Linked DNA regions of Aminobacter aminovorans. The protein of the gene in region 2 interacts with the protein of the main gene of each other region in a pairwise test. Links are inferred from orthologs where the notes say so. Each region holds a gene or a part of one and is shown on either strand. Other genes may lie near its edges.

The links.
Region 1: the proteins of DY201_RS18550 (region 2) and DY201_RS07415 interact in binary tests that used the Escherichia coli proteins (3 or more experiments, as listed by UniProt). The link is inferred for Aminobacter aminovorans from one-to-one orthologs.

The regions. Positions count from the first base shown.
Region 1 is NZ_UFSM01000001.1:1,503,356-1,512,577, reverse strand. What follows is about bases 6,549-9,222. They hold DY201_RS07415 (BolA family protein), read left to right. Parts: upstream 6,549-7,571; coding sequence 7,572-7,874; downstream 7,875-9,222. Other genes in these bases: aroB (3-dehydroquinate synthase), read right to left, coding at 9,131-9,222; DY201_RS07405 (HlyC/CorC family transporter), read right to left, coding at 8,226-9,134; DY201_RS07420 (J domain-containing protein), read right to left, coding at 6,804-7,430; cobS (cobaltochelatase subunit CobS), read right to left, coding at 6,549-6,687. In the rest of the region: DY201_RS07455 (GNAT family N-acetyltransferase), read left to right, coding at 5-454; DY201_RS07450 (Lrp/AsnC family transcriptional regulator), read right to left, coding at 461-889; DY201_RS07445 (saccharopine dehydrogenase family protein), read left to right, coding at 1,012-2,112; DY201_RS07440 (nuclear transport factor 2 family protein), read right to left, coding at 2,252-2,623; DY201_RS07435 (esterase-like activity of phytase family protein), read right to left, coding at 2,672-3,793; cobaltochelatase subunit CobT, read right to left, coding at 3,790-5,688; more of cobS, read right to left, coding at 5,701-6,548. UniProt on the Escherichia coli protein: Transcriptional regulator that plays an important role in general stress response. Has many effects on cell morphology, cell growth and cell division. Acts by regulating the transcription of many genes, including dacA (PBP-5), dacC (PBP-6), ampC and mreB.
Region 2 is NZ_UFSM01000001.1:3,736,153-3,753,328, reverse strand. Bases 1,901-4,802 are described here. They hold DY201_RS18550 (ABC transporter permease), read left to right. Parts: upstream 1,901-2,695; coding sequence 2,696-3,910; downstream 3,911-4,802. Other genes in these bases: DY201_RS18545 (ABC transporter ATP-binding protein), read left to right, coding at 3,907-4,802; osmF (glycine betaine ABC transporter substrate-binding protein OsmF), read left to right, coding at 1,901-2,580. In the rest of the region: transcription antitermination factor NusB, read left to right, coding at 1-313; DY201_RS18560 (MFS transporter), read left to right, coding at 310-1,512; more of osmF, read left to right, coding at 1,669-1,900; more of DY201_RS18545, read left to right, coding at 4,803-4,845; DY201_RS18540 (ABC transporter permease), read left to right, coding at 4,842-5,597; DY201_RS18535 (hypothetical protein), read right to left, coding at 5,600-5,911; DY201_RS18530 (DUF2165 family protein), read left to right, coding at 5,910-6,404; DY201_RS18525 (sodium-translocating pyrophosphatase), read left to right, coding at 6,683-8,830; DY201_RS18520 (outer membrane protein assembly factor BamE), read right to left, coding at 8,990-9,520; DY201_RS18515 (ubiquinol-cytochrome C chaperone family protein), read left to right, coding at 9,634-10,176; DY201_RS18510 (YceD family protein), read left to right, coding at 10,189-10,743; phosphate acyltransferase PlsX, read left to right, coding at 10,849-11,916; DY201_RS18500 (beta-ketoacyl-ACP synthase III), read left to right, coding at 11,929-12,900; DY201_RS18495 (integration host factor subunit alpha), read left to right, coding at 13,029-13,352; DY201_RS18490 (MerR family transcriptional regulator), read left to right, coding at 13,470-14,009; DY201_RS18480 (hypothetical protein), read right to left, coding at 14,393-14,695; and 4 more genes.

The DNA.
Region 1 (9,222 bases), 2.2 Mb from region 2 along the record:
ACATATGATCATTACGCTACGCCCGCTCGACGATACCGAACGGGCAAGAATGCTTGAACTGCAGGTCTCTCCCGCACAGCAGGATTTTGTCGCCAGCAACGAAGATTCGATCGAGGAGGCTGATGACGGCAACCATTGCGTGCCGTTTGCCATCTATGCCGATGACCAGCCGGTCGGTTTCACCATGTATGCGCTCGATCCCGACGACGGCAATTACTGGATCTACCGACTGATGATCGACCAGCGCCACCAGCGGCGCGGCTATGGCCGTGAGGCCTTGCTGGAGATGCTGAAGCTGATGTCGAAGCTGCCCGGCTGCGACCATGTCACCTTGAGCGTCGTGCCGGAGAATGAAACAGCGATGGCGCTGTATCGCCAGACCGGCTTCCACCCGACAGGTGAAATCATCGGCGGCGAGGTCGTGTTCCGTCACGACATGCCTGGCACCGGCTGAAACAGCTCAGCGGTCTATCCGCGTCGACAGGATGATCGAAGACAAGGTGCGCTCGACGCCTTCGAGCGCACCGATGCGGTCGATCAATGCGTCGAGGTCGCGCACCGACGGCGCCTCGACGACGACGATCATGTCGAAATTGCCGCTGACCGAATGCAGCGTGCGCACTTCGGGAATACGCTTCAGAACCGCCTCGACTGCTGCAGAAACCTTGGGCAGGGCCGTGACCAGGATGTGGGCTCGGACGAGGTTCTTCTCGTAGTCGGGCGACAGCATGACGCTGTAGCCTGCGATCACCCCGCGCTGCTCCAGCCGCTCGATGCGGCTTTGTACCGTCGTTCTGGAGACGCCGAGCTTGCGCGCCAGCTCGGCAGTCGAGGCACGCGCGTTGTCGCGCAGCAAGGTTAGCAGGGCACGGTCAGGGTCTGTCGTCATTTCGTCAATACCATACGTCGTTTCGCTTAAAACATATCGGCTTTTCGGCAATATCGATACTGCCTTTCGACGAGACGCGGACTTAGAATCCGCGCGAAATTCCAGTTGAAGGGGACATGACCATGAAACAGATCGTTGTCGTAGGCGCAGGCAAGATCGGCTCGACCATCGCCGATATGCTGGCTGAAACGGGCGACTACCAGGTAACCGTGGTCGATCGCTCGCAGGCGGCTCTCGATTCGCTCGAAACCGGCAACGCCGTCCAGACGCTGAAGGTCGAAATCGCCGAGGCCGGCGCGCTCGACGCTGTGCTGGCCGGCAAGTTCGCCGTGCTTTCGGCAGCCCCCTTCCACCTCACCACCCGCATCGCCGAGGCTGCCGCCAAGGCCGGCGTGCATTATCTCGACCTGACCGAGGACGTCGCTTCGACCCGCATCGTCAAGGAATTGGCGACGACCGCCAAGAGCGCCTTCATTCCCCAATGCGGCCTGGCACCGGGCTTCATCTCGATCGTTGCCAACGACCTCGCCAAGCGTTTCGATTCGCTGGAAAGCGTGCGCATGCGCGTCGGCGCGCTGCCGCAGTATCCGTCCAATGCGCTCAACTACAACCTGACCTGGAGCACCGACGGCGTCATCAACGAATATTGCGAGCCCTGCGAAGCGATCGTCGAGGGTTCGCTGGTCGAGGTGCCGCCGCTCGAGGAGCGCGAGGAATTCTCGCTCGATGGCATCACCTATGAGGCGTTCAACACCTCGGGCGGGCTTGGCACGCTCTGCGAGACCTACAAGGGCAAGGTGCGCACGCTGAACTACCGCACCATCCGCTATCCCGGCCATGCCGCGATCATGAAGGCGCTGCTCAACGACCTCGGCCTGCGCCACCGCCGCGAAGTGCTCAAGGACATCCTGGAGAACTCGCTGCCGGCAACCATGCAGGACGTGGTGGTGATCTTCGTCACCGTCAGCGGCCGCAAAGGCGGGCGCCTGCTGCAGGAAAGCTACGCCAACAAGATCTACAGCCGCCAGATGGGCAAGATGGTGCGCAGCGCGATCCAGATCACCACCGCTTCCGGCATCTGCTCGGTGCTCGACATGCTGGCCAACGGCGCGCTGCCGCAGCAGGGCTTCATCCGCCAGGAAGACATCGCGCTCGACGCCTTCCTCGCCAACCGTTTCGGCCACAACTACGCCCAGGCCGCGGCAAGCCATCTGGCAGCCTGATCACGCAACACCTTACGGGGAGGATACCCCGGAGGTCCGACTTATCCAGCGAGGGGTTGGGGGACCCCTCGCTTTCTTTTTGCCTGAATGGCTGTTGTGGCTACTATTGCCGCAGCCACGATGGGCGTCTTCAGCCAGATCAGATCGCCGTCATTGGCCCGAAGAAGCCGATGATGCGCTCGATGCGTTCCCCGTCAGGCGCCAGTTCGACAAAGTCTATGCCTTCGGGCATCGGCGTGCCGTCGGCCTCGATGACGCGCCAGCCGAACCGGGCAACTCTGTGATGAACGTCGACCACTGTTGTGCGAACGATTTTCGCGCCGGGACGGCTGGCCCGGATCTTCGCGATATGCGCCAAAAGCTCATCCGCGCCGACAGTATCCGCACGCGGGTCGGTGTAGCTTGCCTGCTCGGCCCAGACGGCTTCCAGTAGCGCCTTGCGCTGCTCTTGGTCGTCCTCGTTCCAGACCGCGCAGTAGCGGTCGATCACACTTGTGACATCGGACGACATGGCCGGACTCCCGCATCGCAAGCATCGACAATAGCCGAAAATCGCTGCTTAATCGCCATGGAGGATGAATTCCAGGTAGAGATTGCGCTGGAGGATCGAATGATTGTCATCCGAGACCAGCGACACGATCAGCGCCCCGTCGCTGCGCTGCCAGACGTCGAGCCCTTCCATGTTGTCGATCTGGTAGCCCATATTGGCTTCCAGCAGTACCGGGCCGTCGGCGACCTGGTCCATGGCGATGGTTTCAGACGCGATGCGCCTGAGCCGCATCTTGACGCCCGATGCCATCGAGAAGCTGCGTTCGAGCAGCAACAGGTCGCCATCTGGCAGGAAGGCGCCGTCGGTGATGTCGAACTCACCGTTGCGCTTGACAGTGAAGACGCCCTTCTTGGGCCCCTCGATGATCGCGGCGAAGATGTTACCTGCCTTGTCGAGGCTCTTTTCCGACACCACGACCAGCCCGCCCTTTTCGGCGGAATAGGCGACGGTCTCGAAGCCACGATTCGTGCGCAGCTCGTTGCGTGGCACGAGGAAATCGAGCTCGCGGAACGGCGCGCCGATGTTGTCGGGATCGATGCGATACTGGGCGATGCGGTGGGTGCGCTCGAAGCCGACGGTGGCAATACCGTCCTTGACCGCGAGGCCTTCAGCATCGGCCTGCCATTTTTTCTCGATGGCGTCGCCGGAGCTGTCCACCATCTGCACCATGCGGAAATTCTCGATCCCTGTCGGGCGCAGGGCGGAATCGCGGGCGACGCGGCCGAAATACCAGAAACCGGTGTCGGCGACGCCGATGAAATCGCTACCCGGCTTGAGAAAGCGGAAGGCCGAAAGCGCACCGAGATTGCGCGACGACGAGGTCATTTCAAGGCCGCCGACGAATTCGAGCGGACCGAATATCTTCTGGTCGAGGCCGATCTGGAAGCGAGCGATGGGACGGGCTGATATCTCGATGCGCTCGATGTCAGGCTGTTCGGCGCGCGAAGAGGCAGTGAGCGAGGTCGAAAGCGCGAGCGTCGCCAGGGCAGCACAAGCAAGATGCCGCAGCCGGGATAGGGCGCTGCCGCTTTTCTTCGAAACGCGGAAACGCTCTATCTTCTTGTTTTTGCGCAATTCCGGACGGAAAACCGCTGCACACTTTTCCTGGAATTGCCCTGGCGACAAGATCATCCGGCGCGCCGGAAGCCGCCGCGGCGGGTTTCACGCGCGCTTTCCTCACCGAACAGCGAGGCGAGTTGCTCGGTCATGGCACCTGCCAGTTCCTCGGCGTCGACGATGGTGACGGCGCGGCGATAATAGCGCGTGACGTCGTGGCCGATGCCGATGGCGAGCAACTCGACCGGCGAGCGCGTCTCGATCAGATCGATGACGGCGCGCAGATGGCGCTCCAGATAATTGCCCGGGTTCACCGACAGCGTCGAATCGTCGACCGGGGCGCCGTCCGAGATCATCATCAGAATCTTGCGCTGCTCCGGCCGCGCGATCAGGCGCTGGTGCGCCCAAAGCAGCGCTTCGCCGTCGATGTTTTCTTTGAGCAGGCCTTCGCGCATCATCAGGCCGAGGTTACGGCGCGAACGCCGCCATGGCGCATCGGCGCTCTTGTAGATGATGTGGCGCAGGTCGTTGAGGCGGCCGGGGTTCGGCGGCTTGCCGTCCTTCAGCCACTTCTCGCGCGCCTGCCCACCTTTCCACGCACGGGTGGTGAAGCCAAGGATCTCGACCGAGACGCCGCAGCGCTCCAGCGTGCGCGCCAGAATGTCGGCGCAGGTGGCAGCGACAGTGATCGGGCGGCCGCGCATCGAGCCGGAATTGTCGAGCACGAGCGTAACGACCGTGTCGCGGAACTTGGTGTCGCGCTCTTGCTTGAAGGACAGCGGCTGCATCGGGTCGATGACGACACGCACAAGGCGCGCCGGATCGAGATAACCCTCTTCGAGGTCGAAGTCCCAGGAGCGGTTCTGCTGCGCCATCAGGCGGCGCTGCAGGCGATTTGCCAGGCGGCCGACGACACCAGACAGATTGGCAAGCTGCTTGTCGAGGAAAGCGCGCAGACGGTCGAGCTCGTCCTCGTCGCAAAGTTCCTCTGCGCCCACCGTCTCGTCAAAGGCGGTGGTGAAAACCTTGTAGTCGATTTCGCGCGGCAGGTTGGCGAACGGATTGTCCTGGCGACGCGCCTCGCCTGGCGTCTCGGAATCGACGTCATCGTCGTCGGACATCTCGTCGGAGGTGGCATCGGACGCCTCCATCTCGCCGGACTGCTCTTCGTCGGCGGAGGATTCGGCATCTTCGGACTGTGCCTGCTCGGAGCCGGAATCGTCCTCGCCGCCCTCCTCGCTCTGCTCCTCGCCTTGCGGCTGATCGTCGTCCTGGTCCTCGTTGTCCTCGGTCTCCTGGTCGTCGCCATATTCCTCGGCCATCTCGAGCGAGGCCAGCATGTGACGGACGACACGGGCGAAAGCCTGTTGGTCCTCGAGGCTGCCGAGCAGTCCGTCGAGATCGCCACCGGCCTTCTGGTCGACCCATTCGCGCCAGAGCGAGACCATGCGCTCGCCGCTCTTGGGGACCGGCTGGCCGGTCAGCTTCTCGCGCACCATCAGCGCCAGCGCTTCCTCGAGCGGCGCTTCCGACTGTTCGGTGACGTCGGCGAGATTGGCCTTGGCGTATTTGTCCTCGAGCATCGAGGTGATGTTCTGCGCAACGCCTGTCATGGCGCGGCTGCCGATGGCCTCGACACGAGCCTGCTCGACGGCGTCGAAAACAGCACGGGCCTGCTTGCCCTCGGGCGCCAGGCGGGCATGGATGCGGCCGTCGTGGCAGGCGCGCTTCAGCGCCATGGAATCGCCGAGGCCACGGGTGACGGCGATGTCACTGGGCGAGGCCTTCTTGGGCAGCTCGGGCAGGCGGGCACGATTGCCGGCAAGCGCCGGCCGCTCCTTGGCAAAGGCCACTTCGAGGCCGTTGTCGCCCGAAATGGCACGCATGCAGACGGTCATCGCGCGCTTGAAGCTGTCGGCTTCAGAGCCCGTCTTCGACTTGTTGCGTGTGTTGTCGCCTGGCCCCGCCATCTGAGCCTGTTCTTATCCCAGCACGACGTTGGCGGATGACTCCGGCAGATCTTCGCCGAAGGCGCGCTGGTAGAACTCGGCCACGACCGAACGTTCGAGCTCGTCGCACTTGTTGAGGAAGGTGAGCCGGAACGCCATGCCGACATCGCCGAAGATCTCGGCGTTTTCGGCCCAAGTGATGACAGTACGCGGGCTCATGACAGTCGACAGGTCGCCATTGATGAAGGCCGAGCGCGTCATGTCGGCGACGCGGACCATCTTGTTGACGATCTCCTTGCCCTTGGCGTCGCGGTAATGCTTGGCCTTGGCAATGACGATGTTCACTTCATTGTCGTGCGGCAGGTAGTTCAGCGTCGTCACGATCGACCAGCGGTCCATCTGCGCCTGGTTGATCTGCTGGGTGCCGTGATAGAGGCCGGTGGTGTCGCCGAGGCCGACGGTGTTGGCGGTGGCGAACAGGCGGAATGCCGGGTGCGGACGGATGACGCGGCTCTGGTCGAGCAGGGTCAGGCGGCCCGACGATTCCAGAACGCGCTGGATGACGAACATCACGTCGGGACGGCCGGCGTCGTATTCGTCGAAGCAGAGTGCGACATTGTGCTGGTAGGCCCAGGGCAGGATGCCGTCCTTGAACTCGGTGACCTGCATGCCTTCCTTGACGACGATCGCGTCCTTGCCGACCAGATCGATACGGCTGACGTGGCTGTCGAGGTTGACGCGGACCATCGGCCAGTTGAGTCGGGCGGCGACCTGCTCGATGTGGGTCGACTTGCCGGTGCCGTGATAACCCGACACCATGACGCGGCGGTTGTAGGCGAAGCCGGCGAGGATCGCCATGGTCGTTGCCTTGTCGAACAGGTAGTCCGGATCGATGTCGGGCACATGCTCCGACGAGGCCGAATAGGCCGGTACGACCATCTTCGACTCGAAGCCGAAGGTGTCTTTCACCGACACCGTGGTATCAGGCAGATTGGTGATGTCGCGATCGACCTTGTTCATAGCGTCTCCACGCGCGTGGTTTCAGGCCACGCCGGCAATCGAATTTTCTTCGGGGGCGGTCATAAAGCCTTTTCCGACCAGATGAAAGTTGGAAAAAGGCCGCGACCGCGGCTGGCTCAACACAATCCCGCTTGCTTGAGCACGCGATAGGCCTGGAGCACGTCCCTGAAGCGGTCCTCAGACCCCCGGTCACCGCCATTGGCATCGGGGTGGTGGCGTTTGACCAGTTCCTTGTAACGCGTCTTGATGTCGGTGGCAGTGGCCCTGGTATCGAGCCCCAGCGTCTCCAGCGCCTTGGCTTCCAGGGGCTTGGCCTTGCGCTGGCGCGGTGCGCCCTGCCCGCCGAACACGTTGCTGGAATCGCGCATGCGATTGTAGTAGCCGGCGCGGCCCGAGCGCTGCTGGGCAAAATCAGGTGCCGAGCGCGCCGCGCCATTGGAAGCTGCGGACGCATTGGAACCGATGGTCCAGGTCGGCCGGTGGCCGGTCAGCGCTTCCTTCTGGAAGCGCGCGATGTCGCCGTCGGCGAGGCCGGAGAAATAATTGAAGCCCTTGTTGTACTCGCGCACGTGGTCGAAACAGAAGCGGAAGTACTCGCCTTCCTTCATCCGGCCGACAGGCGCCTTGTGCGTTCCCGGCTGCTTGCAGCCGTCCCACTGGCAGGCCGGCGCGTGCGACTTCACCTCCGCTTCCGGATCAGGCCGGACGCGGATCTTGTCGAAATATTTTGGGTACGGCTTCATCTGATTGTATTTACCGCCTCTTGGCGCGGCGAAACAAGAATTGACATTTCAAGGATGTTGGCCCTAACGCCTGATTTGCGGCCCAATTTTGCCCGAGGGCACGATTTGCCGCGGCGACACATGTGGTGAAAGGCGAGACCGATGTCCATACAGGCGACCATCGAAACGAAGCTGAACCAGGCATTTTCGCCCGAACGGCTCGTCGTGCTCAACGAAAGCCACTTGCACGCCGGCCACCACCATGTCGACGGCGGCCATCACGCCACCTTCGACGGGTCAGGTGAAACGCATTTCCGCATCCGCATCGTCGCCCCGGCCTTTGCCGGTATGAGCCGCATCGACCGCCACCGCGCCGTCAACGATGCGCTTTCAGCCGAACTCAAGGCCGGCCTGCACGCGCTGGCGATCGAGCCGGCGGCCCCCGGCGAAGCGACGCGCTGGTAACAGCTCTTTCCAACGGCTGTTGAGCGCAGAGCAGGCGACGCGCCGTCATTTGGCCGTCACTTGTATCCGTTGGTCTGGATATATGGATGGTCTGTGACGACGCGGCGGGTGAAGCCTGCCCGGTCTGGCTCGGCCATCCGGCCAATGCGCATTGGGGTATCGAGGATCCGAGCCACGTCGAAGGCACCGACCTCGAAAAGGAAGCAGCCTTCGTCACCGCCTTCAAATACATGCGCAACCGCATCAGGGGCCTTCAACGCACTGCCCATCGCCGGCCTCGACCATCTGGCGCTGACCTCGCAGCTCGACGACATCGGCAAGATGGAAGGCTCAAGTTCTCGCTGAACGTAGTCAGCGCGGCGATTGCGGCTCGACCACAGCAGGCCTGATCCTGATACGCGCGAGGCGGTTCTTATCGCGTTTCATGACGATGAAGCGCTTGCCGTGGAAGGTGAAGGCCTGTTTTTCCTCGGGGATCGACTGGGTCTCGTGGATGACGAGCCCGGCGATCGTCGTCGCCTCGTCGTCCGGCAGGTGCCAGTCGAGCGCGCGGTTGAGGTCGCGGATCGGCACGGTGCCGTCGACGACCACCGAGCCATCGGCCTCCTGCTTGACGCCCTGGACGTCGATGTCGTGCTCGTCGGCAATCTCGCCGACGATCTCTTCGATGATGTCTTCGAGCGTCACCAGCCCTTCGACCTCGCCATATTCGTCGACGACGATGGCGAAATGCGCCTTGCGGCGCAGAAAGGCGTTGAGCTGTTCCTGAAGCGTCGTCGTGTCGGGCACGAACCACGGCTTGGAGGCGACCTTCGGCACATCGACCCTGGAATAGTCGCCCTCGACGTCGTTGAGCGCCCGCAACAGGTCCTTGGCGTGGACGACGCCGACAATGTTGTCGATCGAGCCGCGCCACAACGGCATGCGCGTATAAGGGCTCTGCAGGATCTCGCGGACCAGCGCCTCGGACGCGATGTCGGCATTGACCGAGCGCATGGCCGTGCGGTGGACCATGACGTCGGAGACTTCGAGCTCATGCAGGTCGAGCAGGCCGCCGACCTGGTCGCGGTCCTGCTTGACCACCTGGCCGTCGCGGTGGAAATCGTCGACAGCACCACGCAGTTCGTCATGGGCGGAGCGCTGCGGCGTCAGCGCCAAAAGCTCGTAGCCCAGCGATGCGAGCAGACGGTCGCGGAACGCCAGGGCCAATAAGATCAGCCCCGCCAGAATGCCTGCGACGATCCAGCCTGCATCTATCATTCCTGACGATTCTCCTTGAGAAACGACACGACCTCCGAGGCCGGCACGTCCTTGGCGATGAAGGACTGGCCGATGCCGCGGGTGAGGA
Region 2 (17,176 bases):
AGATGCCCAGTGGTTCCGCGCCATTCTTGCCGGCGTCGTCGAAAACCAGAAGGTCGTCGATCCGGTCATCCGCCAGTCGCTGACCGAGGACTGGCCATTGTCGCGTCTCGACTCGACTTTGCGCGCCATCCTGCGCGCCGGCGTCTACGAGTTGATGAAGCGCCAGGACGTGCCGGTTGCGGTGATCGTGTCGGAATATGTCGACATCGCCAAGGCATTCTACGCCGAGGACGAGCCCAAGCTGGTTAACGCGGTACTGGATCGTGTCTCGCGCAAGCTGCGCGGTGAAGGCAAGGGCAAGGACGCATTATGATAGGTGGCGAACGCGAAGCGCGGCGAACAGCATATATTCTCGCCGCATCGCAAGCCATCATCGGTTCTGCCGCCCCGATAGCACTGTCCATCGGCGGACTCGCCGGTTTCTATCTGCTTGATACAGACAAGTCGCTGGCTACCGCGCCTGTCACCGGCTTCAGCGTCGGCATGGCGCTTGGCGCGTTGCCGGCGGCTGCGATCATTCGCGGACTTGGCCAGCGCGGCGGCTTCATGTTCGGCACGGCCGTCACCGCTGCCGGTGGCGCCGTTGCGACTCTCGCCTTGTTCCGCTCCGAATTCTGGCTGTTCGCCTTCGGCCTGCTGGTCATCGGCATCGGCAATGCGTTCGTGCAGCAGTTCCGTTTTGCCGCCGCCGACAACGCGCCGCCTGAATTCAAGGCAAATGCCATTTCGTTCGTCCTGGCCGGCGGCATCATTACCGCCATTTTGGGGCCGCAGATCGTCATCTTCACCCGCGAACTGTTTGCGCCGATCATGTTCGCCGGCTCCTTTGCCGCGATCATCGGGCTTTCGGCCGTCGGCGCCGTCATCCTGGCGTTCCTGCGCGTCAAGCCGAGCGCCGGCACCGCTGCCGCCGTCGACCAGTCGGATGTGCGCCCGTTGATGGAGATCGTCTCCCAGCCGCGATTTGCGGCCGCCCTGATCTGCGGTGTCGGCACCTACACGCTGATGAGCTTCGTCATGACCGGCGCGCCGCTGGCGATGGTCGGCTGCGGCTTCTCGCCCGACGAAGCGACCCTTGGCATTTCCTGGCACGTCATGGCGATGTTCGGCCCAAGCTTCTTCACCGGCCGGCTGATCCAGCGCTTCGGCGCCGAACGCATCGTGGCGCTCGGCCTGCTGCTCCTGATATTTTGTGCCGTCGTTGCCCTTTCAGGCATCGCACTATGGCAATTCTGGACCGCGCTGATCCTGCTCGGTCTTGGCTGGAATTTCGGCTTCATCGGCTCGACCGCGATCGTCGCCGATACCTATCGTCCGTCGGAGAAGGGTAAGGTCCAGGGCTTCCACGATTTCGTCCTGTTCGGTGCCGTCGCTTTCTCCTCGCTGATGTCGGGCGCGGTCTACAACGCCTATGGCTGGGAAATGCTCAACTGGATCGTCTTCCCGGTTTGCGCGGTCAGCCTTGGAGCGCTGGCGACTCTTTCACTGACACGTCGGCGCCAAGCCACCTGACAGTACGTTGTCGGCAGCATTCGCCGCCGATTTCTTCGAAGCACAAAAAAATATTGCGCATGCCCCGCGCATTGTGAAACCGTATGCCCCGACGAACGTTAGGTCGCCATGCTCTTATGCGGCCACCGAATTCCGGGAATGAAAAGGGGCTTCACCATGCGTCACACCACGACAATCGCCGCAGCGTTCATCGCGCTCGGCCTCGCCACCGGCGCCGCGAGCGCGCAGGTGGTGGTGTCTTCCAAGATCGACACCGAAGGCGGCGTGCTCGGCAACATCATCAAGGCCGTGCTCGATGCCAACAACATCGCCACCACCGACCGCATCCAGCTCGGTGCGACGCCTGTCGTGCGCAAGGCGATCACAGCTGGCGAGATCGACATCTATCCCGAATATACCGGCAATGCCGGCTTCTTCTTTGAAAAGGCCGATGACCCGCTCTGGAAGGACGCCGCCAAGGGTTTTGAGACCGCCAAGAAGCTCGATTACGACGCCAACAAGATCGTCTGGCTGTCACCGTCGCCGGCCAACAACACCTGGGCGATCGCGCTGCGCAAGGATGTGGCGGAAACCAACAAGCTCGCCTCGCTCAGCGACTTTGGCAAATATGTCGCCGGCGGCGGCACCGTCGTGCTGGCCGCGTCGTCCGAATTCGTCAATTCGGCAGCAGCACTGCCGGCGTTCCAGACCACCTACGGTTTCACGCTCAAGCCCGAGCAACTGATCACGCTCTCCGGCGGTGATACCGCTGCCACCATCGGCGCTGCCGCCAACCAGACCAACGGCGCCAATGCCGCCATGGTCTATGGCACCGACGGCGGTATCGCGCCGTCCGGCCTCGTCGTCCTCGACGACGACAAGGGCGTGCAGCCGGTCTACCAGCCGGCGCCGATCATCCGCGAAGCCGTGCTCAAGGAGCACCCGCAAATCGAGTCCCTGCTCAAGCCGGTGTTCGAGAAGCTCGATCTCGTCACGCTGCAGGAGCTCAATGGCCGCGTTCAGGTCGGCGGTGAGCCGGCCAAGGCGGTCGCTGAAGATTTCCTGAAGAAGAATGGCTTTCTGAAGTAAGCTTCCCCGGCGCGCCTCGCATACAGCACTGTGCGTCCCTTCCGGACGCGCAGTGCTGCAATATCGAGAATCCGTGCATGGCCTTTTCCGAGAATCGATTCCGATTTTCGGGGTCATGCAAGAGGGCGCGCGCCGACGGAACCGGGGACGCATCGAAGTCGTGGGCATCAGGTTCGACAAGCTTGGCGTGGTGATCGCCGCGATCGCCTGTTATGGCGCCTTGATCGCGCCATTTGCCACTTTCCGCGCCAACCGCATCGTGGCGGGCGAACCTCGTTCCATCATCGAGGCGTTGCCGCAGCCATTGGCTATGGCTCTACTGGCCATTCTGGTAGCCGCGGGCCTCGTTGCCTTGTTCAAGACACCTCTCGTTGCCCGGCTTGGCGCCAGCGTCGTGGCGCTTGTCGCACTCGCGTTGCTCATCGGCGTCGCCGGCAGCCACCTGACCCCTGAAGGCAACACCTTCGCCCGTATCTCGCCGGCCTCCGGTTTCTGGGTCTTGATCTTTGCCTTCACCTTGTTGCTCGCCGATGTCCTGACCCGGCTGCAGTTGTCGCCGACCGGGCGTGTTTTCGTGCTTGCAGTGGCCGCCGCGGCAGTCTGGCTGCTGCTTGCCTCAGGGCAATGGGACAGTCTGTCGATCCTCAAGGAATACGCCAATCGCGCCGACAGTTTCTGGAACGAGGCGAGGCGTCATGTCGAACTCGCGCTTGGCTCGCTGGTTGGTGCCGTTCTTGTCGGTCTGCCGCTCGGCATCCTTTGCCATCGTGTCGAGGCGCTGCGGGCCGGCGTGCTCAACGTGCTCAACATCATCCAGACCATTCCGAGCATTGCGCTGTTCGGCATCCTGATCGCGCCGCTCGGCTGGGTCGCAGCCAATGTTCCCGGTGCCTCAGCGCTCGGCATCCGCGGCATCGGTGCTGCGCCGGCCTTCGTTGCACTGTTTCTCTATTCGCTGCTGCCGGTGGTCGCCAACACCGTCGTCGGCCTTGCCGGCGTGCCGCGTGCAGCCAACGACGCGGCGCGCGGCATGGGCATGACCGGCTGGCAGCGGCTGAGGAACGTCGAGTTCCCGCTTGCCTTTCCGGTCATACTGACCGGTATCCGCATCGTCCTGGTCCAGAACATCGGCCTTGCCACCATTGCCGCGCTGATCGGCGGCGGCGGCTTCGGCGTCTTCGTCTTCCAGGGTGTCGGCCAGACGGCGATGGACCTCGTCCTGCTCGGTGCTGTGCCGACGGTGGCGCTGGCCTTTGCCGCCGCCATTATTCTCGACGCGGTGGTCGAAACCATCGCGACCCGCAAATCCACTGAAGTGGCTGCTGCATGATCGAAATCGAACACATCACCAAGCGTTATGGCGAGACAACGGTGGTCGACGACGTCTCGATGGTCATCGAGCCGCGCACGGTCACCGTGATCGTCGGCACCTCCGGTTCAGGCAAGACGACGCTGCTGCGCATGATCAACCGCCTGGTCGAGCCGACCTCCGGTACGATCAAGCTCGACGGTACGGACAACCGCTCGGTGCCTGGCCACCAGCTTCGCCGCAGCATCGGCTACGCCATCCAGGGCAATGGCCTGTTTCCGCACCGCACGGTGGCGCAGAACATCGCCACCGTGCCCGCGCTGCTCGGCTGGGATGCCGCCCGCATCAAGGCCCGGGTCGACGAGCTGCTGTCGTTGCTGCAGCTCGATCCCGCAGCCTTTGGGCCGCGCTATCCGCATGAGCTGTCGGGCGGCCAGCAGCAGCGCGTCGGCGTCGCCCGCGCGCTCGCCGCCGAACCCAACGTGCTGTTGATGGACGAGCCGTTCGGCGCGCTCGACCCGATCATCCGCACCAAGGCGCAGGAAGACCTGCTGGCGATCCAGAAACGCTTTGGCACCACCATAATCCTCGTTACCCACGACATGGAGGAAGCGGTCCATCTCGGCGACCGCATCGCCGTCATGGATGCCGGCCGTCTGATCCAGTATGCGACACCTGCCGAGATTCTTGCGCGACCCGCCAGCGACTTCGTCGAGACGTTGATCGGTGCCTCCGACCGTCCGTTCAAGCTTCTGTCGCTTGGCTCGGTCGCTGATGCGGTCGAGCCCGGCCAGGCTGCGGGCGAGGGGATACGCGCTGAGGCAAGCCAGCGCGACGCGCTGGCCGAATTGTTGTGGTCGGGCCGCGCCGCCATGCCGGTAATCGCCGAGAATGGCGCTGCCCTTGGCCGCGTGACGGTCGAAAGCCTGCTGAAACGTGCCGCGAGGCCGCAATGAAGGCCTGGATTCCGCTCCTGCTGCGCCTTTGCCTGCTGGCGCTGCTGGTTGCGTTCCTGACCAATCCGCTGTGGTTCGAGCCGCTGCTCAAGCCGCTCACCCAGAATGGCGCGCCGGCGGTCTACAACCAGGGCAGCCTGCTGTCGCTGGCGCTGCTGCATCTGCGCACCGTCGCGATTGCCACCGCGGCGGCGATTGTGGTTGCGGTCGCGCTCGCAATCCTGGTTACCCGACCTGTCGGCGCCGAGTTCCTGCCCCTGTCGCGCAGCCTGGTGAATATCGGCCAGACCTTCCCGCCGGTCGCTGTGCTGGCGCTTGCCGTTCCCGCCGTCGGTTTTGGCGAGAAGCCGACGCTGATCGCGCTGTTTCTCTACGGCCTGCTGCCGATCTTCGAAAACACGCTGACCGGCCTTACCACCACGCCGGCCAACATCGTCGAGGCGGCCCGAGGTGCCGGCATGACCGGTTGGCAACGCTTGCTCAAGGTCGAGCTGCCGCTCAGCGTGCCGGTCATGCTCGCCGGCATCCGGTTATCGGTTGTCATCAGTCTCGCCACCGCCACCATCGGCTCCACCGTTGCCGCCAAGACGCTCGGCGAGGTCATCATCGCCGGGCTGCAATCAAACAACCTGGCCTTCGTCCTGCAAGGCGGCCTGATCGTCGCGGCCCTTGCCGTTCTGATCTACGACGCGCTGTCGGCACTGGAGCGCATGGCGGCAAGGCGCATGGGGCAGGTGGCGCAGGCAGCCTAGTGCTACCGGCCACGGACGGGATAATCGAGCGTGATCTCAAGCCGGTGACCGGTTGTGCCGACGATCCACCGGCGGCGCAGCACCGCGAAATCATGGCCGGTGCCACCTGAGTGCACGGTGACCACATCGCCCGTCTGGCATTCGGGCGAAAGCGCCAGCGCCTTGAGCACGACGTCCAGGCCGGTCTTGCTGGCATGGATCCTGGCTGAACCTGTCAGTGTGACTTCGACCTTCTCAGCTGTTGCGCCGCTGCCGAGACTCGGTGATTGATCTGGCTGATGCCCCGGTCTGTCATTTGAAGGAGTTTTTGCCATGGTTTGGCGTCTCTCTAAGATCGTGATGTGTCTTTGTCTCGCAGCTTTCGCCTTTCTTGTGGCGTTCGGCAACATCACCGACTACGGCTCCAATTTCGCCTTCGTCCAGCATGTGCTGAGCATGGACACCACCTTCCCGGGCAATGCGTTGATGTATCGCTCGATCACCAGTCCGACACTGTGGACCGTCGGCTACTGGCTGATCATTTTCGGCGAGGGGCTCACCTGCGTGCTGTTCCTGATCGCCGCGCTGCAACTCTGGCAGGCGCGCAAGGGGTCAGGCAGGCAGTTCGACGACGCCAAGGGTTTTGTCGTCATCGGTGCCACAATGGGCTTCCTTGTCTGGTTCCTCGGCTTCATGGTCGTCGGCGGCGAATGGTTCGCCATGTGGCAGTCAAGCACATGGAACGGCCAGGAGGCCGCCTTCAAATTCTACATGACCATGTTGGCAGTGCTGATCTTCGTCAATCAGCCGGATCGCGATCTGGCCTGATCCCCCGAAAATCGGAATCGTTTTTTTGCAAAGCACGATGCGCAAATCTTGCCAGTTAAAGCGTGTTTTGTGCGTCCTGCCGGATGCACGGCGCGCTAAAACTGGACTGTCTGCAATAACGGGGCGGCGAAAGCCGAGAAACACCTTTTCGATATCTTGACGTGCGCTGCCCTGTTTCGGATTGTTCGCCAGGGGCCGGAAACCGCGTAATGGCTGCCGGTCTCGTTCACTAGCCCGGGGAGGGGAATTCCGGGCACAATCAGGGAAGAGAATTGGCAATGACAATGCTTTACGTCGTCATCGCCTGCGGCCTGCTATCTGTCCTTTACGCCATATGGGCGACTCAGTCGGTCCTCGCGGCCGACCAGGGCAATGCGCGCATGCAGGAAATCTCCGCCGCCATCCGAGAAGGTGCGCAGGCATATCTGGCGCGCCAATACACAACAATCGCCATCGTCGGCGTCGTCGTGTTCCTGCTCGCATGGTGGCTGCTTTCCGCGACCGCGGCGATCGGCTTTTTGATTGGTGCAGTGCTTTCGGGGGCAGCCGGCTTCATCGGCATGCATGTTTCGGTCCGGGCCAATGTGCGGACTGCACAGGCCGCCTCCAACAGCCTGGCCGCCGGCCTCGACATCGCCTTCAAGTCGGGTGCGATCACCGGCATGCTGGTTGCGGGCCTCGCCTTGCTTGGCGTTTCCGTCTACTACCTCGTTCTGACCGGACCGATGGGTCACGCGCCCGCCGACCGCATCGTCATCGATTCGCTGGTGGCGCTTGGCTTTGGTGCTTCCCTGATCTCGATTTTCGCCCGTCTCGGCGGCGGCATCTTCACCAAGGGTGCGGATGTCGGCGGCGATCTCGTCGGCAAGGTTGAAGCCGGCATCCCCGAGGATGATCCGCGCAACCCCGCCACCATCGCCGACAACGTCGGCGACAATGTCGGCGACTGCGCCGGCATGGCGGCCGACCTTTTCGAAACCTATGCCGTGACCGTCGTCGCCACCATGGTGCTCGGTGCCATCTTCTTCGGCGGAACCGAAGTTCTCTCCAACGTGATGCTCTACCCGCTCGCCATCTGCGGCGCCTGCATCATCACCTCGATCGTCGGCACCTTCTTCGTCAAGCTGGGCGCCAACGGCTCGATCATGGGCGCGCTCTACAAAGGCCTGATCGTCACCGGCCTGCTGTCCATCATCGGCCTGGGTGCGGCGACCTCGCTAACTGTCGGCTGGGGTGAAATCGGCACCGGGGGCGGTGTCGTGATCACCGGTCAGAACCTGTTCATCTGCGGCCTGATCGGCCTGGTGGTGACGGGGCTCATCGTCGTCATCACCGAATACTACACCGGCACCAACAAGCGTCCGGTCAATTCGATCGCCCAGGCGTCGGTCACCGGTCATGGCACCAATGTCATCCAGGGCCTGGCCGTGTCGCTCGAATCGACGGCACTTCCGGCTATCGTCATCGTCGGCGGCATCATCTCCACCTTCCAGCTTGCCGGCCTGTTCGGCACGGCAATCGCCGTCACCACCATGCTCGGCCTCGCCGGCATGATCGTGGCGCTCGATGCCTTCGGTCCGGTCACCGACAATGCCGGCGGCATTGCCGAGATGGCTGGCCTGCCCAAGGAAGTGCGTCATTCGACCGACGCGCTCGATGCGGTCGGCAACACCACCAAGGCCGTCACCAAAGGCTATGCCATCGGTTCGGCCGGTCTCGGCGCGCTGGTGCTGTTTGCCGCCTACAGCTACGACCTGCAGTACTTTGCCGCCAACAGCGCGCAGTTCCCGTACTTCGCCGACATCGGCACGGTGTCCTTCGACCTGTCCAACCCTTACGTCGTCGCCGGCCTGATCTTCGGCGGCCTCATTCCCTACTTGTTCGGCGGCATTGCCATGACCGCCGTCGGCCGTGCCGCGGGTTCGATCGTCGAGGAAGTGCGCAAGCAGTTCCGCGAGGATCCGGGCATCATGAAGGGCACCTCGAAGCCCAACTATGCCCGCGCCGTCGACATCCTGACCAAGGCGGCGATCAAGGAAATGATCATCCCGTCACTGCTGCCGGTGCTGGCACCGCTCGTCGTCTATTTCGGCGTGCTGCTGATCTCGGGTTCCAAGGCCTCGGCCTTCGCGGCCCTGGGTGCCTCATTGCTCGGCGTCATCGTCAACGGCCTGTTCGTTGCGATCTCGATGACGTCGGGCGGCGGCGCCTGGGACAACGCCAAGAAGTCGTTCGAGGACGGCTTCACCGACAAGGATGGCGTCAAGCACCTGAAGGGCTCGGAGGCGCACAAGGCGTCGGTGACTGGCGACACCGTGGGCGATCCGTACAAGGACACCGCCGGTCCGGCGGTGAACCCCGCGATCAAGATCACCAACATCGTCGCACTGCTGCTGCTTGCCGTGCTCGCGCATAGCGGCGGCTGATCCCGCCGGCATCCTTGCCTCTCCGAGGCAGAGATAAACGCCCCGTCCGCAACATCTGCGGGCGGGGTTTTTCGTTGCAGCCGTGCCGGCCAAAGAAAAACCCGCGGAATTGCTTCCGCGGGTCCTGTTGCCTGAGATTCTTGAACCCCAGTCGGCGGATCAGCCGCCGAAGATGCTGCTGGCAGCACTGGAACCCATCTTGCCCGCGCCCGAAAGCAACTGGCCGAGGAAGTTCTGGTCCTTGCCGCCTGTCGGCGTCGTGCGCGAGATGAAGTCGAACACCTTGCCTTCCTGCATGCCGTAATTGGCGATGTTGGAGACGCGGCCATCGGCGCCGAAATAGACGGCGAGCACGCGCTGTTCGATCAGCTTCGGCTTGGCGAAGGCGACTGCGCGCCTGCGCGTCTGGGAGATGTAGTAGAACACCTCATTGTCGAAGGTCGCTGTCGTCGACGGCGTGCCGAGAGCGAGCAGCACCTGCTCGCGGCTCGAGCCCACCGGCACGGAGTCGATCGACTGCTGGTCGATGACGTAGCCCTGGGTCAGCGTCTCGCTGGGGGTCAGGTCACCGAACGTCTTCGAGGTGTTGCATGCCGACAGCGCGGCAGCGGCCACGATCAGCGACACGGCGCCGGCCGGACGCAACGAAAATGGCATCTTGAATTTCAGCGAGTGCAACAACAACTCCATCCTGTCGTGCCAGAGCCCCTGCTTGCGCGAAGCCGCAAAACCGGTAAACCAGCTTGCGCGCCGATGCAACAAGGCCACTAAGCGAAACGGGTCCCCGGGAGACCGCCCTCAAAATGTTCCAGCGTCTGTTTGGCCGTGAACGCCAAGCCAATCGCGCCATCACCGAGGCGCTCTATACACGAATCGTGGCGGCCGCGCGGCAGGAACCATTTTATTCCGCATGGAATGTTCCCGACACGCCGCTTGGCCGTTTCGAGATGCTTTCGCTGCACATGTTCCTGTTCCAGCACCGTTTGCGCGGTGAGCCGGGGGCGCCTGCCGACATTGCCCAGCGTCTGATCGACGAGTTCTTCCTCGACGTCGACCATTCGCTGCGCGAACTCGGCATCAGCGACGTCGGCGTTCCCAAGCGCATGAAGAAGCTGGCCAAGATGTTCTACGGCCGCACCGAATCCTACAAGAACGCGCTCGAAGGCGACGATCATCCGGCACTTGCTGCGGCACTTTTGCGCAATGTCCGCCCCGAGGTGAAGGAGTGGCCGGAAGCCGTCGCACTCGCCGAATATGTCTTTGCGGCGAATCGCGCCCTTGCCGAGCAGCCGTCGGAAGACATATGTGCCGGCAAATTGTCATATCCGGCGCCGCTGGCAGCCTGAAGGAGGCCACCCATGATGCCTGACGAGACCCCGAGCCCGGTTTCATTCAAGGTCAATGTCGCCAGGCTGCCGCAGAAGGGCATGGCTGTAACAGTCGATGCCGATGCCGCCCATCGTGCCGCACTGGCCGAGGTGCATGGGCTGACCTCGGTCGAGCGCTACAAGGCGGACCTGCTTGTCACCAAATGGAAGCGCAACGGCGTCAAGGTTCGCGGCCGGGTCCAGGCAGAGATCACCCAGGCATGCGTCGTCACGCTCGAGCCCGTTGAATCGGTGATCGACGAGGATGTCGAGGGCGTCTTCCTGCCCGAGGATTCCAAGCTTGCCAGGCAAGGCTTCAACGCGGCAGGCGAGATCCTGCTCGATGCGGAGGGGCCCGACGCGCCCGAAACCTTCACTGGCGACACCATCGATGTCGGTGCGCTTGCCGAGGAGTTCTTTGGTCTCGCCATCGATCCTTATCCGCGCAAGACCGGCGTCGCAGTCGCCAGCACCGATGACGATGTCGTCGAGCCGGTCGAGAGCGAATTCCAGAAAAAGCTCCGTCTAATATCCAAGAAGCTTTGAAAACGCCCGCCGTTTCGCGTAATCCCGGTTGTGCGGTTATCCAAAACCGTTACTTTCGCCGGACTTTTGCGTGCCCAGCTACGCCAACAGTGAGATGACCGACGCGTGATCAAGATTTCCATTGATGCCATGGGCGGCGATCACGGTCCTTCCGTGATCATTCCTGCCCTGGCCAAGGTCGCCACCAGGCGCACCGATATTCGCTTCATCATCTATGGCCGCGAAGAAGTGGTCCGTCCCGAGCTTGCCAAGCAGCCCAAGCTTGCTGCCGTCAGCGAGTTCGTGCACTGCGAGGTCGCCGTGCGCATGGACGACAAGCCGAGCCAGGCGCTGCGCCAGGGCCGCTGGAAGTCGTCGATGTGGAAGGCGATCGAAGCGGTCAAGTCGGGCACGTCAGATGCCTGCGTCTCCGCCGGCAACACCGGCGCGCTGATGGCGATGTCGAAATTCTGCCTGCGCACAATGGCGACGATCGATCGCCCCGCCATCGCTGCCCTGTGGCCGACGGCGCGCGGCGAGAGCGTCGTGCTCGACGTTGGCGCCACCATCGGCGCGGATGCGCACCAGCTCACCGATTTCGCCATCCTGGGCACCGGCATGGCGCGGGCGCTGTTCGGCATCGACCGGCCGACTGTCGGCCTGCTCAATGTCGGCGTCGAGGAGATCAAGGGCCAGGAAGAGGTCAAGGAAGCCGGGCGCATGTTGCGCGAGGCCAACATGGCCTCGATGAATTACCAGGGCTTTGTCGAGGGCGACGACATCGGCAAGGGCACCACCGACGTGGTCGTTACCGAAGGCTTTTCCGGCAACATCGCCCTTAAGACCGCCGAAGGCACGGCGCGCCAGATCGCCGGCTATCTGCGTGAAGCGATGAGCCGCACGCTGATGGCCAAGATCGGCTACATTTTCGCCAAGGGCGCCTTCGACCGCCTGCGCGAGAAGATGGACGTGCGTCGCGCCAATGGCGGCGTGTTCCTCGGCCTCAATGGCATCGTGGTGAAAAGCCATGGCGGCGCCGACGCCGACGGCTTCGCCGCTGCCATCGAAATGGCCTATGATATGGTCCGGAATCGGCTGCTCGACCGCATCGAAGCCGACCTCGACCTGTTTCACGCACGCAACCCGCATGCTGCAATGGGCCGCCCCGCGGCCGCGGTCGAAGATCAGGAATAGGATTTTTTCAACGTGATCAGATCAGTTGTGCGCGGCATTGGTTCAGCGCTGCCCCGCCGCATCATGAAGAACGCCGATTTCGAAGGCATGGTCGAGACCTCGGACGAGTGGATCGCCCAGCGCACTGGCATCCGTCAGCGCCACATCGCCGCCGACGACGAGACGACAGCCTCGCTCGGCGAGGCTGCCGCCCGTGCAGCGCTCGACAATGCCGGCCTGACGCCCGATGATATCGACCTGATCGTGCTCGCCACCTCGACGCCGAACAACACCTTTCCCGCCACCGCAGTCGAGATCCAGAACCGGCTCGGCATGCGCCATGGCTTCGCCTTCGACATGCAGGCGGTGTGCAGCGGCTTCGTCTACGCCGTCACCACCGCCGACCTTTACATCAAGGGTGGCCTTGCCAAGCGTGTGCTGGTGATCGGTTCCGAGACGTTCTCGCGCATTCTCGACTGGAGCGACCGCTCGACCTGCGTGCTGTTCGGCGATGGCGCCGGCGCGCTGGTGCTGGAAGCCCAGCAAGGCGAGGGCACTGTTGCCGACCGCGGCGTGCTCGCCGCCAGCCTGCGCTCCGACGGAACCCACAAGGACAAGCTCTATGTCGACGGTGGGCCGTCCACCACCGGCACCGTCGGCCATCTCAAGATGGAAGGCCGCGAGGTCTTCAAGCATGCCGTCGGCATGATCACCGACGTCATCGAGGACGTCTTCGCCCAGACGGGCGTTTCCGCCGACACGCTGGATTGGTTCGTGCCGCACCAGGCCAACAAGCGCATCATCGACGCTTCGGCCAAGAAGCTCGGCATTGCGGAGGAAAAGGCTGTTGTAACCGTGCATCTGCATGGCAACACCTCGGCTGCGTCTGTGCCGCTGGCGCTGTCGGCGGCGGTTGCCGACGGACGCATCAAGAAGGGCGACCTTGTGATGCTCGAGGCGATGGGCGGCGGTTTCACCTGGGGCGCCGTGCTCGTGAGGTGGTGATCGCGCGGGCTCAAGCCTTCGCGCAGCGTCTTGAAAAGGTCATGGGATCGGTCCTTGACCTTGACGGATCAATTACTTAACCTCCGGCGCGTTGCTGGATTTCAGATATTGAGGATGGGGCCCGTCGCATGGGGGGAAAGACACTGACACGTGCCGACCTCGCTGAATCCGTCTATCGGAAAGTCGGCCTCTCGCGCACGGAATCGGCGCAACTGGTCGAAACCGTTCTCGACGAAATCTGCGAAGCAATCGTGCGCGGCGAGACGGTCAAATTGTCGTCTTTCGCCACGTTCCACGTTCGCGACAAGAACGAACGTGTTGGCCGCAACCCCAAGACCGGCGAAGAAGTGCCGATCCTGCCGCGCCGGGTGATGACCTTCAAGGCATCCAACGTGCTCAAGAGCCGGATTCTGCGTGCTCACCAGAACGGCAAGTCCAAGGCCGCCAAGTAGGCTGCGAGCTTTCGACTATCCGGTTGATAGCCTGGTGCGTGATTCGCGCCGGGCTTGAATGTTGTTGCCCAAAGCGCTGAAATGGATCACGAATCGTTTTTTGCGAAAGTGGCGACCATGGACAAGAGCCCCGACGCCTTCCGCACCATCAGTGAAGTGGCCGAAGACCTTGATTTGCCGCAGCACGTGCTGCGCTTCTGGGAAACCCGCTTCACCCAGATCAAGCCGATGAAGCGTGGTGGCGGCCGGCGATACTACAGGCCGCAGGATGTCGAACTGATCAAGGGCATCCGCCATATGCTCTATGAGCAGGGATACACCATCAAGGGCGTGCAGAAACTGTTGCGCGACAATGGCAACCAGTTCCTGGTTGCCATCGGCAGCGGCGACATGAAGGCCGTCGAGGCCATCGCCCAGCGCAAGCAGGCCGAAGCGCCCCTGACGCCGGCAGCGCAGCCGCGCGGTCCTGATGAGGAGATGCTGGTGGGCGAGGCGCGCGCCAAGCCCAGCCGCCGCTTCTTCGGCCTGGGCAAGGGTGACGACGAGGGGCCGGTGGCAGCTGATTCCGGCAAGCTGTCGCGCGACAACCGGGCCTTGCTGCAGGAGGCGCTGTTCGACCTGCTCGAATGCAAGCGCCTGTTGGACCAGGTTCGCTGATCTCCGTCGGCTACTAAAATATTCCTGGAATGAAGAAGTTTGGCGGGAAAGCCGCCGAATTGGGTTGACCGAAGCGGCAATATCAAGATACATCGCGACCGGTCCGGAGTGTAGCGCAGCCCGGTAGCGCACTTGACTGGGGGTCAAGGGGTCGTCGGTTCGAATCCGGCCACTCCGACCATTAAAACAAAGACTTAACCGCTATCCCCCAGATTGCGGTTTGCCGATTTCCCCACCGTTTACATTTTTCGTTCTTGCCTCGGCCTTTCGACCGACGATCGAGCGGTAGAGAACGCCATCGCCTGTCAGGCGCCTGTTTCGGCTGTTACGGCGGGCGGGGTTGCCGTCGACTGCGGTCTGGCGGAGAGAGCGGCGGCAGGCGATCAGGATTGGCTCTCGGCGTCAGTCAGCATTTGAAGCGCTTCGCGGTAGCGATCCAGATATTGCTGCCCAAGTCCGGCGGCCCGCACGCGTTCGGGGGTGGTGTTGTCAAGGATGTCGGCGATCTTGACGCGTCGCGCTATCTCGTTGGAGCGCGCCCGATTGATGAAATCGGGATAGGGCTCATCGTCCCGGCGCGTGAGGGCGTCAACCGCTTCGACAACCCCGGCAGGGAACCCCCTGGTTCGTAGATCGCCCAAAGTGAATTCAGTGTCTTCGACAACGTCATGCAGGACGGCGGCCATCCGTTCTCCGTCACTGTCGACCGCCAGCATGACTCTAAGCGGATGCAGGATATAGGGCTGCTTGGCCTTGTCGATTTGGGTGCGCGTTTGCCGCAACAAGAATCGCAGTCGTAAGGTCGCTCATCGCTTGTCCTGCTGTCGCGTGGCGGTACTCCTTTGAGCGTATCAGAGGCGTTTCGGGTTTACAGCAGGCCTCGGCAAAAACCGGGTCGTCGGTTCGACCCCGGGCTCGACTGCTTTCTTCTGGCACCTGAACTTCGAACTGCCGGCTGCTGCGAAGGCAGTGGCCTCTGCTCCATGCTTCTTTTACCGAAACGAGGAACGCCACGGACGCTGGTGGCGTCCATGGCGTTGTCTGTAGGGGTGGGAACTGACGCGTGATGTTACGTGGCCGAACCCACCATGACGGATTCGATCTTGGCGCCGTTGTCATGCTGGTCGATTGCCACCCGCTTGCCGGGAGCCAGTTGCGGCGGGATTGCGACGTCGCGCGGGATGGTGAAGCTCTCGCCATTGGTGAGCGTGATGACGCGGACCGCCGGGTTGAACTTGGCAACGACGCCATCGACTTCGGTAGCAAGGGCTGCGCCCGACATGAGGGCAAGAGCGGATGCGGCAAGGATGAGCTTTCTCATTATACTTCTCCTATTGCTCTATGACCAAGGGTTGGATCCGGGAGGGAGATGCCAATTGCTTGGTGCGGAGAAGAAACGCCCTGCCGTTAGTTTGGTTCGGTAAACAACAAACACAAATAGATCACGCGCTTTTGCTGCTGTCACGGTGTCGCACCGTCTTGAATTGTCGGCCGCCAGGTCAGCTTCAGGCCGAGCCTGGCAGCGGTCGGGCCGGGCGCGCAAAAGCCATGGGAGTGGCGCGCCCATGGCTTCAGGCCTTTTCGCTGTAACTGCGTTACATCATCTGCGGGCCGGCCAGCACATTGCGGACGACGTCGCCTTCGTCGTTGAAGAGGATCGAGACCTTCTCGCCGACCCTGACCGATGGCAGGGCGACATCGCGCGGAATGGTGTAGCTGGCGCCGCCCTGGAGCGTGATGACGCGGGTGTCGGCGTTGAAGCGGGTGACGACGCCGCTGGCGTCGGAGGCGAGGGCGGAGCCGGAGAAGAGTGCGAATGCGGCTGCAGCCAGAATGAGCTTGTTCATGATCGTTCTCCTGATGGGGTTATGCGAGGTGCTGCTTGTTGCGGGACACCTTGCTGACACCATCAACTACGATCCGACGTCGGTGCTTGTTACGCGCCAACAGGTAAACTCTAGACACGTTTTGATCACGTGAACTTGCCGCGCGGCGGTGAAACTCTGGTGGCGAGTTGCCGTTCGCGCGGGGCATTTTCAATGCCGATGATTTGGCATCGCCATGTCCTGGAACGCAAAAAAGCCATGGGTGGGAGGGCCCATGGCTTTTTGTCGAGGTGAGGCCGGCTTGGGGTAAGTCGGACCATCAATGCTGATCCGCCTTAGCGGAGAACGGCATTGACCTTGTCGCCTTCGCCGTTGAGCTGGATCGATACCTTTTCGCCAGCCTGGATCGCCGGGATGGCGACATCACGCGGAACGGTGTAGCTCTGGCCGCTCTCGAGCGTAATGACGCGTGCCTGTTCGTTGAACTTGGCAACAACGCCATTTGCAGACGAAGCAAATGCAGCGCCAGACATCATGGCGATAGCCGAAGCGGCAAGGATGATCTTCTTCATTGTTTTGGTCCTTTCAATGTTCGGTAGCGGATCGACGGTTTGTTGTTTTGTCGTTTCGCTTACCACTTATAGATAGGCACCTATCTTTCGAATTTCCATAGGCTGGGTGGTCACTCTGAGTCACAAAGCGGTCACGCTGAGTTGAGCCGGCAAACGGGTGTCGGACCGTTCACAAATCGGCACAACTGTGCGCAACGGCCCGGCCGGGAAAACGAATCTGCTCGCGGCGGTGAGACGCGAGCCCGCTTCATCGTGGAGGATAGTGAAAGTGTGCAGGAGCGAGCCTGCATCTGGATGCAGGTCGGTTGCTCGATCGCGCTGGCTGGGCAATGCGGCGTTGGATGGAGCGCGGGGCGCCTTGTGGAGCCGACGGCGGATTGCCAAATGTGCGCTGCGTCACAAACGAAAAAAGCCACGGGTGGGAGGGCCCGTGGCTTTTTCGGAGGTAAAGGCAGTTGAAGGGTATGGCGGTTCCGCTTAGCGGAGGACGCCCTGGACCTTGTCGCCTTCGTCGTTGAGCTGGATCGATACCTTCTCGCCGGTCTGGATCGACGGGATAGCAACGTCACGCGGAACCGAATAGCTCTGGCCGCTTTCGAGCGTAATGACGCGGACGGCTGGGTCAAACTTGGCAACAACACCTTCAGCCGATGAAGCAAATGCTGCACCAGACATCAGAGCGATTGCAGAAGCTGCGAGGATGATCTTATTCATTGGAGTAGTCCTTTCATTATTCGGTAGCGAGGCGGCGGTTTTTGTTTTGTCGTCT